DNA from 2 places in the Bordetella avium genome. Region 2 is predicted to be linked to the other one. Evidence: predicted binding sites of a transcription regulator. Region 2 holds the regulator's gene; the other holds the start of a gene.
The links. Region 2 encodes FNR, which switches genes on or off when oxygen is low (the NO sensors DNR and NnrR bind a similar motif). Its sites were predicted from a motif close to TTGATNNNNATCAA; they were not measured.
Positions count from the first base shown of each region.

Region 1 (11,199 bases), 870 kb from region 2:
TATCACCTATCTATCCGATGATGATATGGCCGAGAAATTCGGCCGTACCCAACGTGAGCCCGCCGAAAACGGCGCCTATCGTTATGGCTATGATGTCGAATTCGAGGTCGAGTCATATCTGCGTTATCAAGGCGAGAAATTCTCGCGTTACTTTGACGCGAACACCTATCTGCTCATCACCCGCGCGCTCGATTATTTCGATCCCGCGCGAGCTACCGGCGGCGATCTCGCCCGCGCCCTGTCATCGGCTCAGGCAGACTTCCTGCTGGTGTCGTTCACGACCGATTGGCGCTTTCCGCCCGAGCGTTCGCGAGACATCGTGCGCGCGCTGCTCAAGAACGGCAGCCCGGTCACCTATGCCGAGATCGATGCACCCCACGGGCACGATGCCTTCCTGCTCGAAGACGCCCGTTACCATGCGATGGTGAGCGCTTATTACGAACGCATTGCGCGCAACCTGGGGTTGACGCGCCAAGCCGAGGAGTCTGCGGCATGAGTCCCGCCATCAACGCGCTTGCGCCGGTCGTCCTGCGTCCGGACCTGGAACGCATCGCCAACTGGATCGCGCCCGCCTCACGCGTACTTGACCTCGGTTGCGCCGACGGCGCGCTGCTGGCTTATCTGCGCGACTATCGCCAGGTGCGCGGCGCGGGCGTCGAGATCGATGACGCCAGCGTCATTGCCTGCGTCGGCCGGGGTGTCGAGGTTATCCAGCAAAACCTGGAAGATGGTCTGGCGCTGTTTGACGATAAACAGTTCGACACGGTCGTGCTGTCGCAAACCCTCCAGTCCATGCACCGTACCGAGCACATCCTGCGCGAAATGGCGCGGGTATCGCGTTTTGGTATTGTCTCTTTTCCGAATTTTGGCTATTGGCCGCATGGCTGGTCTATTTTGCGCGGCAGGATGCCGGTGACCGGGCAAATGCCTTACCAGTGGTACAACACGCCCAATATCCATTTGTGCACCCTGCGAGACTTCGAAGACCTCGCACGTGACGTCGGGGTGCGCATCCTGGAGCGTGCCACGTTCAACGACCGTCGCGAGGTCAAGGTATTGCCAGGCTGGCGCAGCACCCTGGCCGTCTATCGCTTCGAGGCGTAACGAGCCAGGCTTGTTGACCATGCCAGCTCGCCTCTAAACAGGTTCTGCACGGACCGCCGCCCAGGAGACTCATCATCGCCTCCGATAGCTACCGGATTTATTTCAGCCGTCGCGTGGCGCCCCTGTTGGCTCTGGGTTTCGCCAGCGGCTTGCCGCTGGCCCTGACCAGCGGCACCTTGCAGGCCTGGGCCACGGTCGAGGGCGCGTCTCTCCAGGATATCGGTTTCCTGACGCTGGTCGGTAGCGCCTACACACTCAAGTTTCTCTGGGCGCCCCTGATCGACCGCTACGCGCCGCCCTTTCTGGGCCGCCGCCGCGGCTGGATGCTGCTGACTCAGTTGCTGCTCGCGGTCACCATTATGCTGATGGGCCTGCTTTCTCCCGAGCAGTCCCTGCTGCCTTTGGCGATGCTGGCCGTGCTAGTGGCTTTTCTGTCCGCGTCGCAAGACATTGCTTTCGATGCCTATTCCACGGACGTTTTGCACAAAAACGAGCGTGGCGCGGGGGCTGCCGTCAAAGTGCTGGGCTACCGCCTGGCCATGCTGGTGTCGGGGGGGCTGGCGCTGGTGCTGGCCGATCATTGGCTGGGCTGGGGCACGACCTATGTGTTGATGGGTTTTTTGATGCTGGCCGGCGTGGCGGGCACCTTCTGGGCGCCCGAACCCGAGCAGCCCAGCGCTGCGCCGCGCAGTCTGGGCCGTGCCGTGGTGGAGCCGTTTCGGGAGTTTTTCAGCCGCCGGGGCGCGATCATCTTCCTGGCGCTCATCGTGCTCTACAAACTGGGCGATGCCTTCGCGGGCGCCCTGTCCACCACCTTTCTGATCCGGGGTGCCGGCTTTACGCCCACTGAGGTGGGCACGGTCAACAAGATTCTCGGTCTGGCCGCCACCATCGTTGGTGCGCTGGCCGGAGGCGCCATCATGAGTCGTTGGGGCCTGTACCGTTCTCTCATGGCTTTTGGCGCCTTGCAGGCCGTCTCCAATCTAGGCTATTGGCTCATCTCGGTCGCGCCCAAAAGCATCGGGCTGATGGCGCTTGCCGTCGGTATCGAGAATTTGTGCGGCGGGCTGGGCACGGCCGCCTTCGTCGCACTGCTGATGTCCATGTGCAACCGGGCGTTTTCCGCCACGCAGTTTGCACTGTTGTCGGCGCTCTCGGCGGTCGGGCGCACCTATCTAGCGGGCCCGCTCACGCCTGTGCTGGTCGGCTATATGGGATGGCCGGGCTTTTTCATGGCGACGGTGTTCATCGCCCTGCCCGGCCTGGTTTTGCTGTGGCTGCGCAAGAGCGATATCGAGTCGCTCGAGCGTGAAGGCTTGCGCCTCTGATTCAGGCCGCAGCCTGGCGCACGATCAGCACGTCGCAGGGAAGCGCCTCCAGCAGTTTTTCCGCCACACTGCCGATCGCTGTGCGCAGAATGCCGGTCAGGCCGTGCGTGCCGGTCACCACGAGATCGCAGCGGCGCTTGAACACGAACTCCGACAGCATATGTTCCGGCAGACCGGCCTCCAGCACGATCTCTGGCATGGCTCGGCCCGCCAGCTCTGGCGTGGCGGCCAAAAAGGCCTGCGCTTTTTGCAGCGCATCGTTATAAAAGCTGCGTACCTCGGCGTCTTGCGGCAGATCGTCTTGCCCAGCCGGTGTGGAATAGGCATGGAATAGCGTGATGCGGGCGTCTGCGGCCAGTTTCAGCGCTGCGGTCAGGGCCTGACGTGAGCCTTCGGAAAAGTCGGTGGCAATCACCACGTCTTGATAGGGTTTGCGCGGCCGCGCCTTGACGACCAGCACGGGCGTGCTGGCGTGGCGGGCCAGCCGTTCGACTGTCGTGCCCAGCAGCAATCGGCCTACCGTCGTTTCGCGCGCCACGCCGGTCACGATGAGCGAACAATTAAAGTGCTGCACCGTATCCAGAATGACGTCTAGCGGATGGCCGCTCACCACCACCGCTTCAGTTGGCACCCCGGCCTCGGCCAGGTCCTCGGCCAGACGCTGTTCAGCCAGTGCCTTGTGGTCGGGCGTCAGCCGCCGCCATGCCGGTGTGGCCAGGGTGGAAGCGCTCGGCGGCTCCATGACATGCAGAGCCAGCAGCCGGTCATGGTGTTGGCGTGCCAGCATCAGGGCGCGGTCCAGGGCGCGGTCGCTGCGGGCGCTCAAGTCCGTTGCGAGCAAGATGGTCTCTGTCATCTGTCTTCTCCTCTAGGTGAAGCGCGTATGCGCTCATACTATTGTGCCGTCTTGCGGCGCCCGCCGGCCTTGACAGGCATCAAGGCCGCGGCTGCCGACCTACAATCGCCTTTTATCCTGAATTGTCATGCCCAGCGAAACGTCCACCTTGCTGCTTCACACCTTGTATCTGATTGCCATCGTAGCCGAAGCCATGACGGCGGCGCTTGCTGCCGGGCGGCGTGAAATGGACTGGGTGGGGGTTTGCGTCATCGCCTGCGTTACCGCGCTGGGCGGCGGTTCGCTGCGTGATGTACTGCTCGGGCACTATCCCCTGACCTGGGTGAGCCATCCCGAGTATCTGGCCATGACGGCCGGCGCTGCCCTGTTGACGGCGTTGTGCGCGCCCATGCTGCGTCATTTACGCAAAGTCTTTCTGCTGCTGGACGCATTGGGCCTTGTGGCGTTTTCCATCATCGGCTGCAAAGTCGCCCAGCAGATGGATCTGCCGCTTTCCATCGTGATCATCAGCGGCGTCATTACGGGCTGTGCGGGCGGCGTTTTGCGTGACGTGCTGTGTAACGATATTCCGCTGCTGTTTCGCAGCGAACTCTATGCCAGCGTTTCTTTGGTCACCGGCGGGCTGTATCTCGCCCTGGACCACTACACAGGTACGGTCAACGTAGCGGTGCCCATCGCCCTGGCGGTGGGCCTGGCTTTTCGGCTGCTCGCGCTGCGCTTTAATTGGCAGATGCCGAAATTCGTCTACCGGGGCGACTGGCACTGAGCCGGCAGGCCGTCTGCGAGCCCAGACCGCGATCTGGGCTCAGGCAGACTTTTAGTACAGACCTTGCTGGAGCATGGCGTCGGCAACCTTGACGAAGCCGGCGATGTTGGCGCCGTCGAGGTAGTTGACGTAGCCTGACTCGGCGTGGCCATGGCGCACGCAGTTTTCGTGAATGTCGCACATGATGGCAAACAGGCGCTGATCCACTTCTTCGCGGGTCCACGACAGGCGGGCAGCGTTCTGGCTCATTTCCAGGCCGGAGACGGCCACGCCGCCGGCGTTGCTGGCCTTGCCGGGCGCGTACAGCACATGCGCATCGATAAAGGCCTGGGCGGCCGCCAGCGTGGCGGGCATGTTGGCGCCTTCGGCCACGCATTTCACGCCGTTGGCGATCAGGATGCGGGCATCCGCTTCATCCAGTTCGTTCTGCGTGGCGCAGGGCAGCGCCACATCCACCGGGATCTGCCACGGCCGGGCGCCGGGCAAAAAGCGCAGGCCGAATTGCTTGGCATAGTCTTCGACACGGCCGCGCTGCACGTTCTTGATGTGCATCAGGGCTTGCAGCTTTTCGGGGGTGAAACCGGCTTCATCGACTACCGTGCCGCCCGAATCGGAGGCGGTGAGCACGCGAGCGCCCAGCGCCATAGCCTTCTCGATAGCGTATTGGGCGACATTGCCGGAGCCCGAGACGGAAACCCGCAGGCCCTCGAAGGACATGCTCACGCGGCGCAGCATCTGCTCGGCAAAATAGACGGTGCCAAAGCCGGTGGCTTCGGGGCGGATCAGGCTGCCGCCGAAGCTCAGGCCCTTGCCCGTAAACACACTGGCGGCCGAATTCGACAGTTTCTTCATCATGCCGGCCATATAGCCGACTTCGCGGGCGCCCACGCCGATGTCGCCAGCCGGCACGTCGGTGTCAGGGCCGAGGTGGCGGTAGAGTTCGACCATCAGGGCCTGGCAAAAGCGCATCACTTCGCCATCGGACTTGCCCTTGGGGTCGAAATCCGAACCGCCCTTGCCGCCGCCCATGGGCAGCGTGGTCAACGCATTCTTGAGGGTTTGTTCGAAGGCCAGGAACTTCAGCACCGACAGGTTCACGCTGGGGTGAAAGCGCATGCCGCCCTTGAAAGGACCAATGGCGGAGTTGTGCTGAATACGGAAAGCGCGGTTGACCTGGGCACGGCCCTGGTCATCGGTCCAGCAGACACGGAACTGAATGACACGCTCGGGTTCGACTAGACGCTCGAGCAGGGCTTGCTGGCCGTAGCTCGGGTTTTTTTCGATAAACGGCCAGAGGCTGCCCATGACTTCCTGGACGGCTTGCATGAATTCGGGTTGGTGCGGATCGCGGCTGGCAACGCGGCCCAGGAAATCGTTCAATGACTGCATGGATGGTCTCCGGTAATGCGACACAGCAGTGCCTGCGGGATCAGATCGGTGCAAAAAATGATCTGCAATGGTGCGATGCCGTGGAAAAGCACTGGTTTGGTGCGCGATTGTAGGGAGGATTTCCGGGCTCCGGCAGGGGGTGTGAGGCGGGCCGTAAAGTCGGTCATTTCCCGAATTTAATGGGGACGCATAATTTGATGGGAGAGTGGAAATGTGGCGTTTCAGCTTCGAAGAATTTGCTGAAACAAGGTCTTGTTCTTTTATAAATCAATGACTTTAATTATATGTCCCCTATATTCTTGTCGTTGTGCATCGTGCCGGCGGCGGGATGACCAAAGAAACGCCACTCTTTTTTTCGGTAACAGGAGGCAGGGCAAAAAAATTTGACCCATTGATATGTCCCTAATTATTTTGTCGCATTATGGGCGCAGGGGATCTCGTTATAGTTGAGACCCTGGCCACTTTCGCGCTCCGAGCGCCTGGGATTTTTATGCTGCGTGTTATTTCCGCCAATCTGAATGGCATCCGGTCCGCCAACACCAAAGGCTTTTTCGATTGGTTGCATCAGCAAAACGCCGATTTTGTCTGCGTTCAGGAACTCAAGGCTCAGGAAGCGGACCTCAGTCCCGCCATGAAGGCGCCGGCGCCCTTGCAGGGGTATTTCCATTACGCCGAAAAAAAGGGCTATAGCGGTGTGGGTATCTACACCCCTCATGAACCCGAATCGGTCGTGATCGGTCTGGGGGTGCCCGATATCGACGCCGAAGGCCGCTATATCGAGCTGGTCTACCCCAAGCTGTCGGTGGTGTCGGTCTATCTGCCGTCCGGCTCCAGCGGCGATCACCGTCAGACGGCCAAGTATCGCTTCATGGAACATTTTTATCGTCATCTGGCCGACCTTATCGGCCGTGGCCGGGAAGTGGTCATCTGCGGCGACTGGAATATCGCTCACAAAGAGGCTGACCTCAAAAACTGGAAGGGCAATCTCAAGAACAGCGGTTTTCTGCCCGAAGAGCGTGCCTGGCTGACCCAGGTGTTCGACGAACTGAAATGGGTGGATGTCTACCGCCGTCTCGCGCCGGATGCCACGGGCGAGGGCTATACCTGGTGGAGTAATCGAGGGCAGGCCTGGGCCAAAAACGTAGGCTGGCGCATCGATTACCACATCGCCAGCGGCGCCTTGGCGGCCACGGCCCAGCAGGCCGCCATCTACAAAGACGTGCGCTTTAGCGATCACGCGCCGCTCACGATCGATTACGACTTTTCCTTGTAAACCGCCTGGGGTCCCTAAGTCTGCTGCGTGGAGCAACCCAAAAAATGCCGGATCGCGGATAATGGCGCCGTTTGCCATCCTGATCCGGAAGCCCGCGCATGTCTAATACCGCCACTGATTTCGTCCGTTTTGCCCTTGATGAAGGCGTGCTGCGCTTTGGCAGTTTCAAGGTCAAATCCGGCCGCATGAGCCCCTATTTTTTTAACGCCGGGCTGTTCAATAGCGGCCGTTCGGTGGGCAAGCTGGCGGCTTTCTATGCCCAGGCCCTGTTGGATTCCGGCCTGAATTTCGACATGCTTTTTGGCCCGGCTTACAAGGGTATTCCCTTGGCCACGGCCACGGCTGTAGCCTTGGCCGGCCATCCTCAAGCTTCGGGCGACATTCCCTTTGCCTATAACCGCAAAGAGGCCAAGGACCATGGCGAAGGTGGCACGCTGGTTGGCGCGCCTCTGGCGGGCCGGGTCGTCATCATCGACGATGTCATCACCGCAGGCACCTCGGTGCGCGAGTCGGTCGAGATCATCCGCGCTGCGGGCGCACAGCCTGCGGCGGTACTGATCGCCATGGATCGCATGGAGCGCGCAGGTCCCGATGAGGCTCTCTCGCCGCACTCGGCCGTGCAGGATGTCGCCAAGACCTATGGCATTCCCGTGATCAGCATTGCCTCCCTGGCCGATATTCTTCAGCTGCTTCAGGATGATGAGCAGTTCGCGGCCCACCGTGATTCGGTGCTGGCGTATCGCGAGCAATACGGCGTTTAATGTTGCCCCCACGCTGCGCAGGCTATCGCCTGCTTGCTGCCCCCCGAGGGGGCTGTCCCGCCTAGGGACGGCCCGTCGGCGGTCCTTGCCCCCACGCTGCGCAGGCTTGTCGCCTGCTTGCTGCCCCCCGAGGGGGCTGTCCCGCCTAGGGGCGGCCCGTCGGCGGTCCTTGCCCCCACGCTGCGCAGGCTTGTCGCTTGCTTGCTGTTCTCTGAGGGGGCTGTCCCGCCTAGGGACGGTCCGTCGGCGGTCCTTGCCCCCACGCTGTCGCTTGCTTATGGTCGTTTAATCTGCCGGGGAAATCATGAAAAAAGCGGCCCGTAGGCCGCTTTTTTCATGGGTGGGCTCAGGCTGACAGCTTGGCCTTGAGCAGGTCGTTGACCTGCTGCGGGTTGGCTTTGCCCCGGGCGGCTTTCATGATCTGGCCGACCAGTGAGTTGAAGGCTTTTTCCTTGCCGGCGCGGTACTCGGCCACGATGGCGGGGTTGGCAGCCAGCACCTCGTCGATCATGGCGCTGATGGCGCCGGTGTCGCTGATCTGCTTCAGGCCACGGGCCTCGATGATGGCGTCGGGCTCGCCACCGTTTTCACCCGCCCACATGGCGGCGAAAACGTCGCGTGCAATCTTGTTCGAGATCGTGCCGTCGATGATGCGGTTGATAAGCGCAGCGAGCTGAGCGGCCTGCACGGGCGTATCGGCGATGTCTTTCTCTTCGCGATTCAGGGTGGCGGTGACTTCGCCCATGATCCAGTTGGCAGCCAGCTTGGCCTGTCCAGCCGGCAGCGCCCGCGCCACGGCCTCGAAATAGGCGGCCAGCTTGCGGCTGATGGTCAATTGGGCTGCATCATAGGCCGGCAGGCCGAAATCGGCCTCGAAGCGGGCGCGCATTGCGCTGGGCAGCTCCGGCATGGTGGCGCGCACGGCCTCGACCCAATCCTGGCCGATCACCAGCGTGGGCAGATCGGGGTCGGGGAAATAGCGGTAATCGTGCGCGTCTTCCTTGCTGCGCATGCTGCGCGTTTCGTCTCGCTCGGCGTCGTACAGGCGGGTTTCCTGCACGACCTTGCCGCCGTCTTCGATCAGTTCGATCTGGCGGCGTACCTCGTACTGGATGGCGCGCTCAAGGAAACGGAAGGAGTTGACGTTCTTGATTTCGGCGCGGGTGCCGAATTCAACCTGGCCGCGCGGACGCACCGATACGTTGGCGTCGCAGCGGAATGAGCCTTCCTGCATATTGCCGTCGCAAATGCCCAGCCAGACAACCAGGCCGTGCAGCGCACGGGCATAGGCCACCGCCTCGGCGGCCGAGCGCATTTCGGGCTCGGTGACGATTTCCAGCAGCGGCGTGCCGGCCCGGTTCAGGTCGATGCCGCTGGCCGGCGCGCCGTTGGCCAGATGGAATTCATCGTGCAGCGACTTGCCGGCGTCTTCTTCGAGATGCGCGCGGGTCAGGTTGATGGTCTTTTCTTCTTCGCCGACAAAGAAAGACAGCGTGCCGCCCACGACCACCGGCAGCTCATACTGGCTGATCTGGTAGCCCTTGGGCAGGTCGGGATAGAAGTAATTTTTACGAGCAAACACCGAGCGCGGCGCAATCTTGGCGCCGATGGCCAGGCCGAACAGGATCGCGCGTTCGGCCGCCCCACGGTTCATGACCGGCAGGCTGCCCGGCAGGGCCAGATCCACCTCGTTGGCCTGCGTGTTCGGCGCCGCGCCAAAGCGGGTGCTGCTACCCGAGAAAATCTTAGACTCGGTGGCGAGCTGGACGTGGGTTTCCAGCCCGATGACGATTTCCCATTCCATGGTCAGGCGTCCTGCGTTGCCGGCGTGCGTTGATGCCAGTCGGTTACTTGTTGATAGCGGTCGGCGATGGCCAGCAAACGGCCTTCGTCGAAGTAGTTGCCAATGATTTGCAGCCCGACCGGCCGGCCGGCGGCGCCAAAGCCGCAGGGCACGGACATCGCGGGCAGGCCCGCCAGGCTCACGCCCAGTGTGTAGACGTCGGCCAGCCAGTCGGCAGTCGGATCGTCGCGGTTCTCGCCGATATTCTTGGCCACGCTCGGGGCCACCGGGCCCATGATGACGTCGCACTGGCCGGCGAAGGCGCGCTGGAAGTCCTGGGCGATCAGGCGGCGCAGGCGTTGGGCTTGCAGATAATAGGCGTCGTAATAGCCGTGCGACAGCACGTAGGCGCCGATCAGGATGCGGCGCTTGACCTCGTCGCCAAAGCCCTCGGCGCGGGAACGGCTGATCATCTCGTTCAGGTCGCTGTACTCGGCGGCGCGGTGGCCGTAGCGCACCCCATCGAAGCGGGCCAGGTTGCTGGAGGCTTCGGCCGGGGCAATGACGTAATAGGCCGGAATGGCCAGCTCGGTGCGCGGCAGGGAAATCGCTACGCGTTCCGCGCCCAGCGCTTCGAACTGACGCAGGGCGGCTTCGACGGCGGCGGCGACGTCGGGCGTGAGGCCCGCACCGAAGAATTCCGCGGGCACACCGATGCGCAGGCCCTTGAGGGGCTGGCTGCCGGCAGCCTGATAGCCGTTCTGTGCGGCATCAAAGGCCGCGCGAATGCGGCCCGGCGCGTTGGCGGCGTCATCGCAGCGCTCCAGGCTGGTGGCGTCACGTGGGTCGAAGCCGCTCATGACGTCGAGCAGTTCGAGCAAGTCGCGGCTGCTGGGCGCCAGCGGGCCGGCCTGATCCAGGCTGGAGCCGAAGGCGATCATGCCGTAGCGAGACACGGTGCCGTAGGTCGGCTTGATGCCGCTCACGCCGCACAGCGCGGCCGGCTGGCGCACCGAACCGCCGGTGTCGGTGCCGGTGGCGCCGGCCACCAGGCGGGCGGCGACGGCCGCAGCCGAACCGCCCGAGGAGCCGCCCGGCACGGCGGCCAGATCCCAGGGATTGCGGGCCGGTCCAAAGGCGGAGTTTTCATTGCCCGAACCCATTGCGAATTCGTCGCAGTTCAGCTTGCCCAGCGAGACCGCGCCGGCGGCCTGCAGACGTTCGACCACGGTGGCGTCAAAGGGGCTCAGGTAGTCGCGCAACATCTTGCTGCCTGCCGTGCTGCGCCAGCCGCGCGTCACAAAGGCGTCTTTGTGGGCGATAGGGATGCCGGCCAGGGGCCCGGCGGTGCCGGCGGCCAGCGCGGCGTCTGCGGCACGGGCTTGGACCAGCGTGAGCTCGGGATCGATGTGCAGAAAGGCGTTCAGTCCGGCGGCGGCCTGTGCGGCGGCCAGACCGCTTTCGGCCAGTTCGACCGCGCTCACGCGGCGTTCGGCCAGGGCGGCGCGCAGGCCGGCGATATCGCCGAATTCAGTGTGCAATGCAGATTGGCTCATGGCTTACTCGATGACCTTGGGAACCAGGAACAGACCGGCGCTTTGCTCGGGGGCGTTAGCCAGCAATTCGGCGCGGCGTTCGGCCGAGGCGGTCTCGGTGACAGCATCCTGGCGCAAGCGCAGCGGGATGTCTTCGTGCGCCGACAGGGGATGGGCCAGGGGTTCCACACCCTGCGTGTCGACAGCCTGCAGACGTTCGATCAGGTGCAGAATGCCATTGAGTTCATCCTGCGCCCGGCTTTGCTGCTCAGGGGTCAGTTCGATTCGGGCCAGGCGGGCGATCCGGGCCACATCTTGTTGATTCAGCGCCATGGGTTTGGATTGATCAGAAAACAGGGAGGTAGCGGGCGAAGGAGACTAGGCGGTTTACCTAGGAGAAACCC
Region 1 covers NZ_CP139969.1:248,286-259,484, forward strand. Annotated here, with positions in the region: gene metX (homoserine O-succinyltransferase MetX) at 1-496, shown strand, start outside; gene metW (methionine biosynthesis protein MetW) at 493-1,104, shown strand; gene U0029_RS01160 (muropeptide transporter) at 1,176-2,432, shown strand; gene U0029_RS01165 (universal stress protein) at 2,434-3,288, opposite strand; gene U0029_RS01170 (trimeric intracellular cation channel family protein) at 3,416-4,054, shown strand; gene gdhA (NADP-specific glutamate dehydrogenase) at 4,106-5,443, opposite strand; gene U0029_RS01180 (exodeoxyribonuclease III) at 5,934-6,716, shown strand; gene pyrE (orotate phosphoribosyltransferase) at 6,815-7,477, shown strand; gene gatB (Asp-tRNA(Asn)/Glu-tRNA(Gln) amidotransferase subunit GatB) at 7,824-9,281, opposite strand; gene gatA (Asp-tRNA(Asn)/Glu-tRNA(Gln) amidotransferase subunit GatA) at 9,284-10,816, opposite strand; gene gatC (Asp-tRNA(Asn)/Glu-tRNA(Gln) amidotransferase subunit GatC) at 10,820-11,128, opposite strand.
Region 1: U0029_RS01165 (universal stress protein) is a predicted target of FNR. The motif match lies at 3,358-3,371, and genes of this name have one in related genera.

Region 2 (11,199 bases):
GATGCGAATCAGGTGCTCTTCCGAATCAAACAGGAAATCGGCCAGCGCACGAGTGAGCTCGGTCTTGCCCACCCCGGTCGGGCCCAGGAAAAGGAAAGAACCATAGGGCTTGGACGGATCGGCAAGACCCGCACGAGAACGGCGTATGGCGTCAGCAACCAGACTGACCGCCTCATCCTGACCCACCACGCGCTTGTGCAGGGCATCTTCCATGTGCAGCAGCTTGTCGCGCTCACCTTCCATCATCTTGGACACCGGAATGCCAGTGGCACGCGACACGACTTCGGCGATCTCTTCCGCGCCCACCTGGGTGCGCAACAATTTGGGCTTGCCGCTCTTGGCCTCGGCGCGCTCGATATCGCTCTCGGCCATATCAGCCGCCTTCAGACGTGCCTCCAGCTCAGGCAGCTTGCCATATTGCAGCTCGGCCAGCTTGTCGAATTGGCCCTTACGCTGAAGTTCGGCCATTTCGGCGCGCACTCGGTCAATTTCTTCCTTGATGGATTGCGCGCCCTGCACGGCGGCCTTTTCGGCCTTCCAGACCTCTTCGTAGTCGTTGTACTCGCGTTGCAAGCGTTCGAGCTCTTCCTCGATTGCAGCCAGACGGCGCAGCGACGCATCATCAGTTTCTTTTTTGACCGCCTCGCGCTCGATCTTGAGCTGGATGATGCGACGGTCGAGCTTGTCCATGACTTCCGGCTTGGAGTCGATCTCCATGCGGATGCGCGATGCCGCCTCATCGATCAGATCGATGGCCTTGTCCGGCAGAAAACGATCGGTAATGTAGCGGTGAGAGAGCTCAGCCGCCGCCACGATGGCCGGGTCGGTAATATCCACGCCGTGGTGGATTTCATAGCGCTCCTGCAGGCCTCGCAAAATGGCGATGGTTGATTCGACGTCGGGCTCGCCCACCAGTACTTTCTGGAAACGGCGCTCCAGCGCGGCATCTTTCTCGATGTATTTGCGGTATTCGTCGAGCGTGGTGGCGCCGATGCAATGCAACTCGCCGCGCGCCAGCGCCGGCTTGAGCATATTGCCCGCATCCATCGCGCCCTCGGCCTTGCCGGCACCCACCATCGTGTGCAGCTCATCGATGAATACGATGTTCTGTCCGTCATCCTGCGACAACTCTTTCAATACTGCCTTGAGCCGCTCTTCGAACTCGCCCCGGAACTTGGCGCCGGCCAGCAGGCCCGCCAGATCCAGCGACAGCACGCGTTTGCCGCGCAATGTCTCGGGCACCTCGTCGTTGACGATGCGCTGGGCCAGCCCCTCGACGATGGCGGTTTTACCCACGCCAGGCTCGCCGATCAGCACCGGATTGTTCTTGGTGCGGCGCTGCAAGATCTGAATGGTGCGGCGGATTTCATCGTCGCGGCCGATCACCGGATCGAGCTTGCCCTCACGGGCGCGCTCGGTGAGATCCAGCGTGTATTTGGACAGGGCTTCGCGGTTGGACTCGCCCTCGGCGGCAGAGACTTTTTCTCCACCGCGCACGGCGTCGATCGCGGTTTCCAGGGCTTTTTTCTGGAGCCCGGCTTCGCGCAGAATGCGGCCCGCCTCGCCCTTGTCGTCGGCCAACGCCCACAGGAAGAGCTCACTGGCGATAAAGGTGTCACCGCGGCGCGCGGCCTCTTTGTCGGTGCGCGTGAATACGCCCTGCAGATCGCGGCTCACCTGTACATTGTCGCTGCCCGCTACCTGTGGCAAGGCGCGGATGGCGGCATCCAGGGCAGGTTGCAGCCGGTTGACGGCCACGCCGGCGCGCGCCAGAAGACTGGCCGCGCCACTGTCGGCGTCTGCGAGCAGCGCGGACAGCACGTGTACCGGCTCGATATAGGGGTTGTCGTTACGGGCGGCGAGGCTCTGCGCGTCCGCCAGTGCTTGCTGGAACTTGGTCGTAAGTTTGTCGAATCGCATAAAGGTCGGTTGGCAGTTGAGTGAGCCAGCCCGAAACCACATTCAGCTGGCCTGATCACAAGAATGTGTGGACGGAAAGGGACATTTCAAGCCCCCAACCACACGCCGAAAATCGACTTGCAAGGACTTACGCGGCCACTCTTGCGCGCGGCCGTCCTGATCAGCATATACGTTTTTTGGCGCCGGTGAACGGCCGTCTCCCCCAGAAAAGGCCGTAGCCCGGATGAAAGGAAAGCGCGCGCCGCGCCTGTCAAGGTCAAACGTTGTCGTTTGCCACCCTGTTTGCACGCGGCTTAGGACGGTTCGACGAGGCTCGGGAGGGAGTACTACAATGCTGGCAATCAAAAATAAACCGAGCCACTTCATAGAGCCGGTGCATTACCACACGAGGTCAAGAATGCTTAAACGGGTTCCCATTCCGCCTGATGCGGCGCATTGCTCTACTTGCATGCTCGGCCATGTTTGCATTCCGATTGGCATGGCTGCCGCCGAAGTCGAGAAACTTGACGATCTCGTCAAAGAGCGCGTGCGCATAGAAAAAGGCCATACGCTCTACGAACTGGGCACCCCGCTGGATGCCGTGTACGGCGTGCGCTATGGTTCGCTCAAGACGCAACTCGAAGATGCCTCGGGCCAGTTGCAAATCACCGGCTTTCATTTGCCAGGCGAGATCATCGGCATGGACGGTATGCTGGAATCCCAGCATATCTCGAACGCCGTGGCGCTCGAAGACTCGGAGGTCTGCGTCATCCGCCTCAACGAAATCGACCGGGTATCCGCGCATCTGCCCAGCCTGCAACAGCAGTTCCGCCGCCTCATGAGCCGCGAAATCAACCGCTCGCACCAGATGCTGGCCTCCTTGGGTTCGATGCGCTCTGAGCAGCGTCTGGCGGCATTTTTGCTAAATATGTCGCAGCGCTATGCGACCCTGGGCTACTCATCAACCGAATTTGTGCTGCGCATGAGCCGCGAAGAAATCGGTAATTATCTGGGCCTGACGCTGGAGACGGTCAGCCGCCTATTCTCGCGCTTCGGACGCGAGGGGCTGATCCGCATCAGCCAGCGGGAGGTACGCCTGCTCGATCTGGCCGGCCTGCGGCAATTGCTCGGCCACGAGCACTGCTAAGCCGCGATGACGCTGCGCCGTGGCTTGCTCGCCCTCGCAGTGGCCACGGCCGGCATGCATGCGGCCGCCGCACAGACCACTGCGCCAGCCGATCCCTACCAAGACGCCGTCGCGGCGTCTCCGGCACGCACCCCGCCCTGGCGCACGATAGAACTGGGTCGCAGCCCCTATCCCTTCCCGGTTTACACCAGCAAAAATCTGCAGCAAGACGATCTGCGAGGCATTCGCCGCCTGGTCATCATCGTGCATGGCGTCAAACGTGATGCGTCGCGCTATTACGATGCGGTTGCCTCCCTGACAGGCAGCAACCCCGCCCGCCTGAACGACACGCTAATCGTCGCGCCCAGGTTTTCCAGCAGCATCGACACCAGCTTTAGCCATATGCCTGCCTGGCGCCGCTCTGGCTGGGAATATGGCGAGCCCAGCATGGCAGCCAAGGGCCGACCCGCGCCCGTGGGCTCCATGCAGGTCCTGGATGATCTTTTGCATGAGCTCACCAGCAGCGCACGCCTGCCGGCCTTGCGCTCGGTGGTCATCGCGGGCCACTCGGGCGGCGCTCAACTGGTTCAGCGCTATGCCGTGCTGAACAATCTGGACGAAAACCTGCGCGAGAAAGGACTGGATGTGCGCTATGTGGTCGCCAATCCGTCTTCCTATCTCTACCTGAGCGCTGAGCGGCCCCACGCCGATGGCTTCGCCCCCTACGAGCGAGGCATCTGTCCCACCTATAACCAATACAAATACGGCCTGGATCAATTGCCGCCGTTTTTGCACGAGGTTAATCGCTCGACACTCGCCGCCCGCTATGCCGACCGGCAAGTGACATATCTATTGGGCTCGGCCGACAATAATCCTGAGCATCAATCGCTGGACAAGAGTTGCGGCGCGGAAGCCCAGGGCGCCACGCGCTGGGCGCGCGGGCTCGGTTATTGGCGCTACGAACAACTCAGCCTGCATCGCCACCCCGAATGGCCCAAGCTCAAGCACGACGCACAGGAGGTCGTGGGCGTGGGACATGACGCGGCCGCGATGTTCGGTTCGACCTGCGGCGCACGCGCCTTGCTGGGTGAAACAAGCGCGCCGCTGCCACAGGGTGCGCCCTGCCTGCCCCTTGCGCGCTAAGCCCGCCGCGCCCCAGTCAACAAGCGTCTTTCGGGCTCGGCTGCCTCAGGGCCTATGCGTTGCGCCTGTGGCGCATGCACCTCGAGATCGGATTCAGCATAGGCGACGCAAGGCAGTATCCAGCCCTCGGCCTGCTCGTCACTCGCCACGCCTGGCCATTCGATGCGGTAACTAACCTCGCCCGAACGCATCTGGCACAGGCAACTGCGGCAGGTGCCGTTGCGACAGGAACTGGGCATGCGTATGCCCGCCGCCTTGGCCGCAAGCAACAAGGGCGTATCCGGCGTGGTGCGAAAACGCCAGCCCGCAGGCAGCAGCAGGACCTCAAAGCCGCTCATGCCGACTGCCAATCTAGCTTCCAGGCGCCCGACATCGCATTCTGCAGCCACAGCATGCATGTCAGGGTTTTCGCATCGGTGACTTCGCCCCGCTGGCAGGCCGCAAGCAAGTCCGGCAGCGCGGCACTGCGCACATCCAGAAACTCATCCTCGTCCAGTTGACGCTCGCCAGCCGACAAGCCTCGGGCGAAATAGATATGAATGATCTCGGTCGAATAAGCGATCGCCAGATGCAGCGCTCCCGCCTTAGCCCATTCGGCGGCGGTATAGCCGGTTTCCTCGAAAAGCTCACGCTTGGCACAGGCCAAGGGGTCTTCGCCCGGGTCAAGCTTGCCCGCTGGAAACTCCGTCATGACCCGCTCTACGGGGTAGCGGAACTGGCGCTCCAGCAATACACGGCCGTCATCAAGCAGGGGAATCACCACCACGGCGCCCGGATGCACCACGTACTCGCGCGAGGCCAGGCGGCCATTGGGCAGGCGCACCCTATCGTGCCGGATCTTCAGAAAGCGGCCGTCATAGACCAGTTCGCTGCTCTCCCGGACTTCGGCCAGGTGCTGTTCTTGGGGATCAATGGACATGATGCTCGCGATAAAAAGTCAGGCGCCGCAGGGCCGGCGCGCGCTCAATTTACCACCTGCGCCTGTCCTTAAGCCAAGATCACGAGATTCACGCCCAAGAGCGCCAACGCCAAAAAAAATCCTCGCTTGAATGCCTTTTCGCCGATACGTCGACGCAGATGCTGGCCTGCCCACATGCCGACCAGCGCAGGAAACAAGGCCAGGATAGACGCGCCGGCCTCGTCCGGCCCCAGTGATCCGCCATAGGCCAGTCCGCCCGCCATCGCCAGCGTGGAAACCATAAAGGCAATCCCCATCGCCTGGACCAGCCCATTGCGATCCAGGCCAAGCGCCTGGAGATACGGCACGGACGGCAATACGAACACTCCCGTTACCGCCGTGATCAAGCCCGTTGCCGCGCCGCACAGGGCGCCTATCCAGCCCTCTTGGTGCGACGGCAGGCGCAACTTGACCGTAGACAGACCCAAAGCGGCATAACAAAGGAGCGCAACGCCCAACAAGCTGACAGCGCCATGACTACTGACGTCTGCAAACAGCCAGGCACCCAGGCTATTGCCAAGGCAAATCGCGATCAGAAAAGGGGCCAACCTGCGAATCAAGGCGACAAACTGCCCTCCCACTGCCAATTGCCAGATATTGGTAATGATGGCCGGCACCACCAGCAAGGCGGCTGCCTGCGGCGCAGGCATAGCCAGACAGAGCAAACCCACCGACACCGTCGGCAGACCCAGGCCGATGCAGCCCTTGACGAAGCCAGCCAGCAGAAAAACGCCAAAGATCAGGACAGTGAGAGAAACGCCAGCCTGGAGATAGAAATCGGTAAAAGTACGCATGGTGGCGGCATCTTGCGCTGCCCGGCCCGTCTTGAAAATGTGGAATACACTGACCCAGCCTATGTCTATAACAGAGTCTGCGCATGCATTTCGATCTGACCGACCTGCGGCTGTTCTTGCATATCTGCGAAAAAGGCAGCATCACAGCGGGTGCGCAGGCCAGCCATCTGGCCCTGCCCTCGGCCAGCGCACGCCTGCGCGGCCTGGAGGCCCCTCTGGGCACCGCCCTATTTTTGCGCGAACGGCGCGGCGTCGCGCCAACACCGGCTGGCCTGGCGCTGGCCCATCATGCCCGCCTGGTCTTGCAGCATGTGACGCATCTGCAAGAAGACTTGAGCGAATATGCGCTCGGTTTCAAAGGCCAGGTGCGGCTGCTATGCAACACCGCCGCCATCTCGGAGTTTTTGCCGGACCCGCTGGGAGCCTTCCTGATGGCGCATCCCAATGTGGATATCGATGTCCAGGAAGAGCCGAGCTACCGCATCGTGCCGGCACTGATGCAGGGCGCGGCGGATGTCGGCATCGTTTCCGATGCCGTCGATCTGACCGGCATGGATGTGCGCCCATTTCGCGCCGACCGGCTGGATTTGCTGGTACCCGCTGGCCACCCTCTGATCGGCTGCGAGCCCTTACGCTTTGCCGAAACGCTGGACTATGACTATGTCGCGCTGGAGAGCGGCAGCGCCTTGACGGCCCATCTGGACGACCAGGCCGCGCGGGCCGGACGACGCATGCGCGCCCGGGTCCGTATGCGTACTTTTGCATCGATCGCAAGAATGGTGGAGCAAGGCGTCGGCGTGGCGGTCATTCCTCAATCTGCCGCAAGACGCCTGCGTCTGGGCGGCAGCCTGCGCCGTCTGGCGCTGGCCGATGACTGGGCGGACCGCCGTCTGGTGCTGTGCGCGCGCGGCCTCGCTCACGCCCCTGCCTACGTGCAGTCGCTCGTGGCCGCGCTAACCTCATCGCCCACAGACTGAGCGCTGCCGTCAGGACTCGGGCTTGGCAGGTGCAGGCCGGGGCTTGCGTAAAGGATCGAGCAAAGGCCGCAAACCGTTGTGATCCAGCTCATGCATCAAGGCCAGCAGACGGCCAATCTCGCCTTTGGGAAAGCCATTCCGGGCGAACCAGGTGAGGTAATGTCCGGGCAGATCGGCGATCAAGCGCCCCTCGTACTTCCCGAAGGGCATTTCGCGGCGCACGAGCAGATCCAGTAATTCGGGGTTCATGGCATGTCACGGAAAAACCATGACTTTACCCTGCCGCCTAGCCTATGCAGCCCGGCGTGAAGACAGTCGCTCAAGGGCTGACGCGGCGCTCCTGTAACGCTCTCAGACAAGCTTCCACGCCAGCCGTGCGCTGCGCATTCGAGACCGCCGCGCGATCTGAGACCGTGCGGCAACGCTGATACTCGGCGATGCTTTCCGGGGTATCGTGAATTGGGGCGGGAGGCGGCGTAACGGTCTCGACGGTCATGGTCAAGGTGGAGGGCGGTGACCAGTTGGCCGATGACTTTGGCTGAAGGCCGGGAAATTGCAGTGCCTCGGTGGTGGTAGTGGCCGAGGCCGTGGCGGCCAGACACAAGGCGGCTATCGCAAGTAGGGGACGGGTGAATGTCATGCGCTCTCCTGAATCAATGCCGAATCGGCGTCTGAGTATGGTAGTCCTGCGCAGCGATTCCAAGACGCAACATTCGCAACAGGCCGATAACGTCCGAGGCGGAGTAAGCTCTGCCTACTGCTGGCTTTCGGACTCCTATCGTGATCTTGCTGGATATGCCTTTCTCGCGCCTGATCGAAGACTGGCTAGCACGCTATACCCAAGCCCAATGGCGCGGCTGCCGTCTGGAGGGGTGGCTGTTCGAAGGCCTCGAGGCACGCCGGCAGGCCGAGGCGAAACTGGCCGAGGCCGGCGTGAGCGCCCGCCTGCACAGCGCCTACAAGCCCCTGGTTCACGCCATACTGGAAGATATTGATACAAACGGCGTGGTCGGCGCTGAGATTCGCTACCCTGTGCTGCCTGGTCTGTCCGCTGAACGCTTTCTGCTGGAGGCCTATCCACTGGCCGACCTGCTGCCCGGCCTGCGCTTTATCGCCGAGAAAGGGGAGCATCCGGTTTACACCGTCACGCTGCGGCGGGCCGGCGGGATACAGACCCTGCGCATCGAAGCGCCCAACACTTGGGCGGCAGACCACCAGGGGCTAAGCGCCTACTCCCCCTGCGCCTGGCTGCGCATCACCCGCCCGAACGGAGAAATCAGCGTAGACCAGGCAGAGCGCGCCGAGTACCAGCGCTTGTTCGACACGGCCATGGATTGCATCGCCCAGCATCCCTGGGGCAAGACCGAGCCTTATTTCGAGCGCCTGAGCCTGAGGGCGGACATCCCGCCCCTGGAAACCCCCTTGCCGGGAGGAGAAACCGCCAGCACCAGTGAAGCACTGCACGAAGACCTCTACTTTTCGGTACTCGAGTTTTTCCAACACTACTCCGGCCGGCCGCCAGGCGACCGCGGCCTGCAGCCGGGCCAAATCGTGCCGGATATACGTCTTGCCGAGCAGCCCCGGCTGCGCATCACCATCGAAGCTTTCACCCCGGCCGGCAGACTGACGCCACGTCAGCCTGAACGGGCCCTGAACGAATGCGCCGAACCGCTGACATTGAGCGAAGTCGCCCATACGCTTGCCACCCTAGGAGGACAGGAATATGAAGCGCCGACGCGTCAGGGACGGCGCGTCCTGTGGCGCTATTTCGAAGGCCGGGAAACGCCGGTGTTGATTTCCGCCGCTCAGCATGCCAACGAAACCTCGGGCGTTATCGGCGCCTTGCGCGCCGCGCCTAAACTGCAAGGCGCCTTCGCCCTGCTGCCGCTTGAGAACCCCGACGGCTATGCCTTGTTCGAAGACTTACGCGCCTGGCATCCCAACCATATGCACCACGCGGCGCGCTATAGCGCGCTTGGCGACGACGTGGCCTTTCGCGAGGGACCGCCCGCAGGCGAGAGTGTGGCGCGCCATGAGGCCATCGCGCGCTCTGGCGCGCAGTTGCATATCAATCTGCATGGCTACCCCTCTCACGAATGGACCCGGCCCCTAAGAGGCTACCTGCCCCGTGGTTTTGAGTCCTGGACCCTGCCCAAAGGATTTTTCTGGGTACTGCAATACCACCCAGGGTGGGCAGGCCAGGCGCAACGGCTGGCGAAAACGGCCACGGCAAAACTGGCGCAAGCAGTCCCGGCCCTAGCAGGCTTCAATCGCTCACAACGGGCCCGCCGCGCGGTCTACGCCGCCAGCGACAACTGGCCGCTTTTCAATGGGATACCGGTCATGCTGCGTGAAAGCGGGCGCGAGCTGGCGCCTGTGTCGCTCATCACGGAATTTCCTGACGAAACGCTGTATGGCGCAGCCTACCGTTTCGCACATACTGTACAGATGCATACCGTGCTGGCAGCTACCGCAGCCTGGCGCGAAATCAACGTAGTTGGCTGAGGCCACGCGGCAAACCATTAGGGCTAAAGTGTAGGTTCTTAACAAGCAATGGAGATACGAGAGATGTTCCGTTTTCTTGCGCCCATAGCCACCTTGGCAGTACTGACGGCTTGCAGCAGCCCCGCTCCCTCAACGCATTTTTCACCTGTGCCCGCCCCGCCGGATATGCACACTTCACGCGGCGCGGTGGATTGGGCAGGCAGCTATGCGGGCACACTGCCCTGCGCGGACTGCCCCGGCATCCGCATCACACTTACGCTGAAAGACACGGGGCAATACGAGCTGAGCGAGCAGTACCTGGACCGTCAACCCAAACCCCAGATAACACAGGGCACCTTCCGCTGGCTGCCAGACAATGGCCGTATTCAACTCAGCGGCGACAACAGCCTCTGGCGCGTAGGTGAAAACGAACTGACCAGCCTCAGCCCTGAGGGAGAAATGCCTACCGGCTCGCTGGCCAAGCTGTACGTGCTCAAGCGCCTACCTTGACGCGGCCTGCCTGGCCTGCCATGCCTTCAGGTCTTGCCGGTACTGTTCCATGGCCTCGGCGAAGAGGTCGTGGACACAGGGGATACAGCCGCTTTCGCAGCATTCGTTAGGGCCCGGCGCCTCGGGCGCTTGCGGCCGAGGGTCCGTACTGGCGTCATTGGGTGCTGATATCTGCATATTCTGATTAGTACGACACTGCTAATACATTGTCCCGCAAACGGCTTTCTTTGACATAATGGGCCAGCACACCCGCCGCTTGCGGAAGTTTTTCCCATAAAGGTTTTACCAGGCAATGTCGAATTTCAAGCTGGACCTCCAGGCCCAGGGAGTGCGATTCAAAGTATTGGCTCACATGTTCCCGGCGCTACGGCACAGTGTCATCGTTCCGCTCTCCAATGTGGGCTTAGCCGCTGCACTATTGCATAACCCACCTGCCGATGAGCGCATCCCACAGCGACGACACCTGATCGGTGAAATGCAAAGCTTGCTCGAAGACAGCGTCTCCAGTCTGCGCGAGCTGGACGAATGGCTGATCGATCGCGAAAGGCAAAATGACGCCCACAGTGTATTCGAAGACTGTCGCCGTCTAGTGGCCTACCGCCTGCTCGCCTCAGGCAAACAGGTCTCCCTGCCCCAACTGCCCATCGTGCCCGACCTGCGTCTGTTTAGTTCGCGCTACGTCATTCTGGCCTGGCTGCTTTGCCTGCTGGACACGGTGGCAGATGGCGAAGAGCTGCGTGTGCACGCGCCTTCGGCCTGCATCTGGACCGCGGAGCCGGGACTGCTTATGGCGTCGCCGGCCTGGCCCGGCCAGCCTGAACCCATCCTGCCCGACGAACTGAGTCTGCTGGCCGCCGCCAGCGGCTGGCAGGCCGATTGCGCACCGGAGCGCTGGACGCTGCGCGGCCCGCTGGAGCACAGCTAAGTCGATACCCCGAAGATTCAGTGCGGCGCAGACTGAGTGTGCCGCAAGGTAGCATGCACGGGCTGTCCCTGCTTGAGCAGGTTGAGAATGGGACACCAGGCTTGAACCGCCTCATGCACCGCCTTGACCTCTGCCTCGCTGGCGGGCGACACAAGATGAGCGGTGTAACGGATGTTGTGGGGATAAAAAGGCAGAGTCTCGTAACCCGGCTTGCCCCCGCGCGGGTCCAGATCGCCTTCGATGTCGACGTCCAACGCGTCCAGCGGCAATTGCGCCTCGGCAGCCTTGATCAAAAAAATATGGGTCAGACAACTGCCCAGACAACCCAACAACAGCTCCGGGGAGGATGGGCCAAGGTCATAGCCCGCGTAATCCGCCGGACT
Region 2 covers NZ_CP139969.1:1,122,581-1,133,779, reverse strand. Annotated here, with positions in the region: gene clpB (ATP-dependent chaperone ClpB) at 1-1,920, opposite strand, end outside; gene fnr (fumarate/nitrate reduction transcriptional regulator Fnr) at 2,318-3,046, shown strand; gene U0029_RS05360 (hypothetical protein) at 3,053-4,168, shown strand; gene U0029_RS05355 (2Fe-2S iron-sulfur cluster-binding protein) at 4,165-4,506, opposite strand; gene U0029_RS05350 (NUDIX domain-containing protein) at 4,503-5,087, opposite strand; gene U0029_RS05345 (sulfite exporter TauE/SafE family protein) at 5,156-5,920, opposite strand; gene U0029_RS05340 (LysR substrate-binding domain-containing protein) at 6,004-6,897, shown strand; gene U0029_RS05335 (DUF3820 family protein) at 6,907-7,146, opposite strand; gene U0029_RS05330 (hypothetical protein) at 7,217-7,537, opposite strand; gene U0029_RS05325 (M14 family metallopeptidase) at 7,693-9,402, shown strand; gene U0029_RS05320 (copper resistance protein NlpE) at 9,466-9,891, shown strand; gene U0029_RS05315 (oxidoreductase-like domain-containing protein) at 9,883-10,068, opposite strand; gene U0029_RS05310 (hypothetical protein) at 10,184-10,816, shown strand; gene U0029_RS05305 (OsmC family protein) at 10,834-11,199, opposite strand, start outside.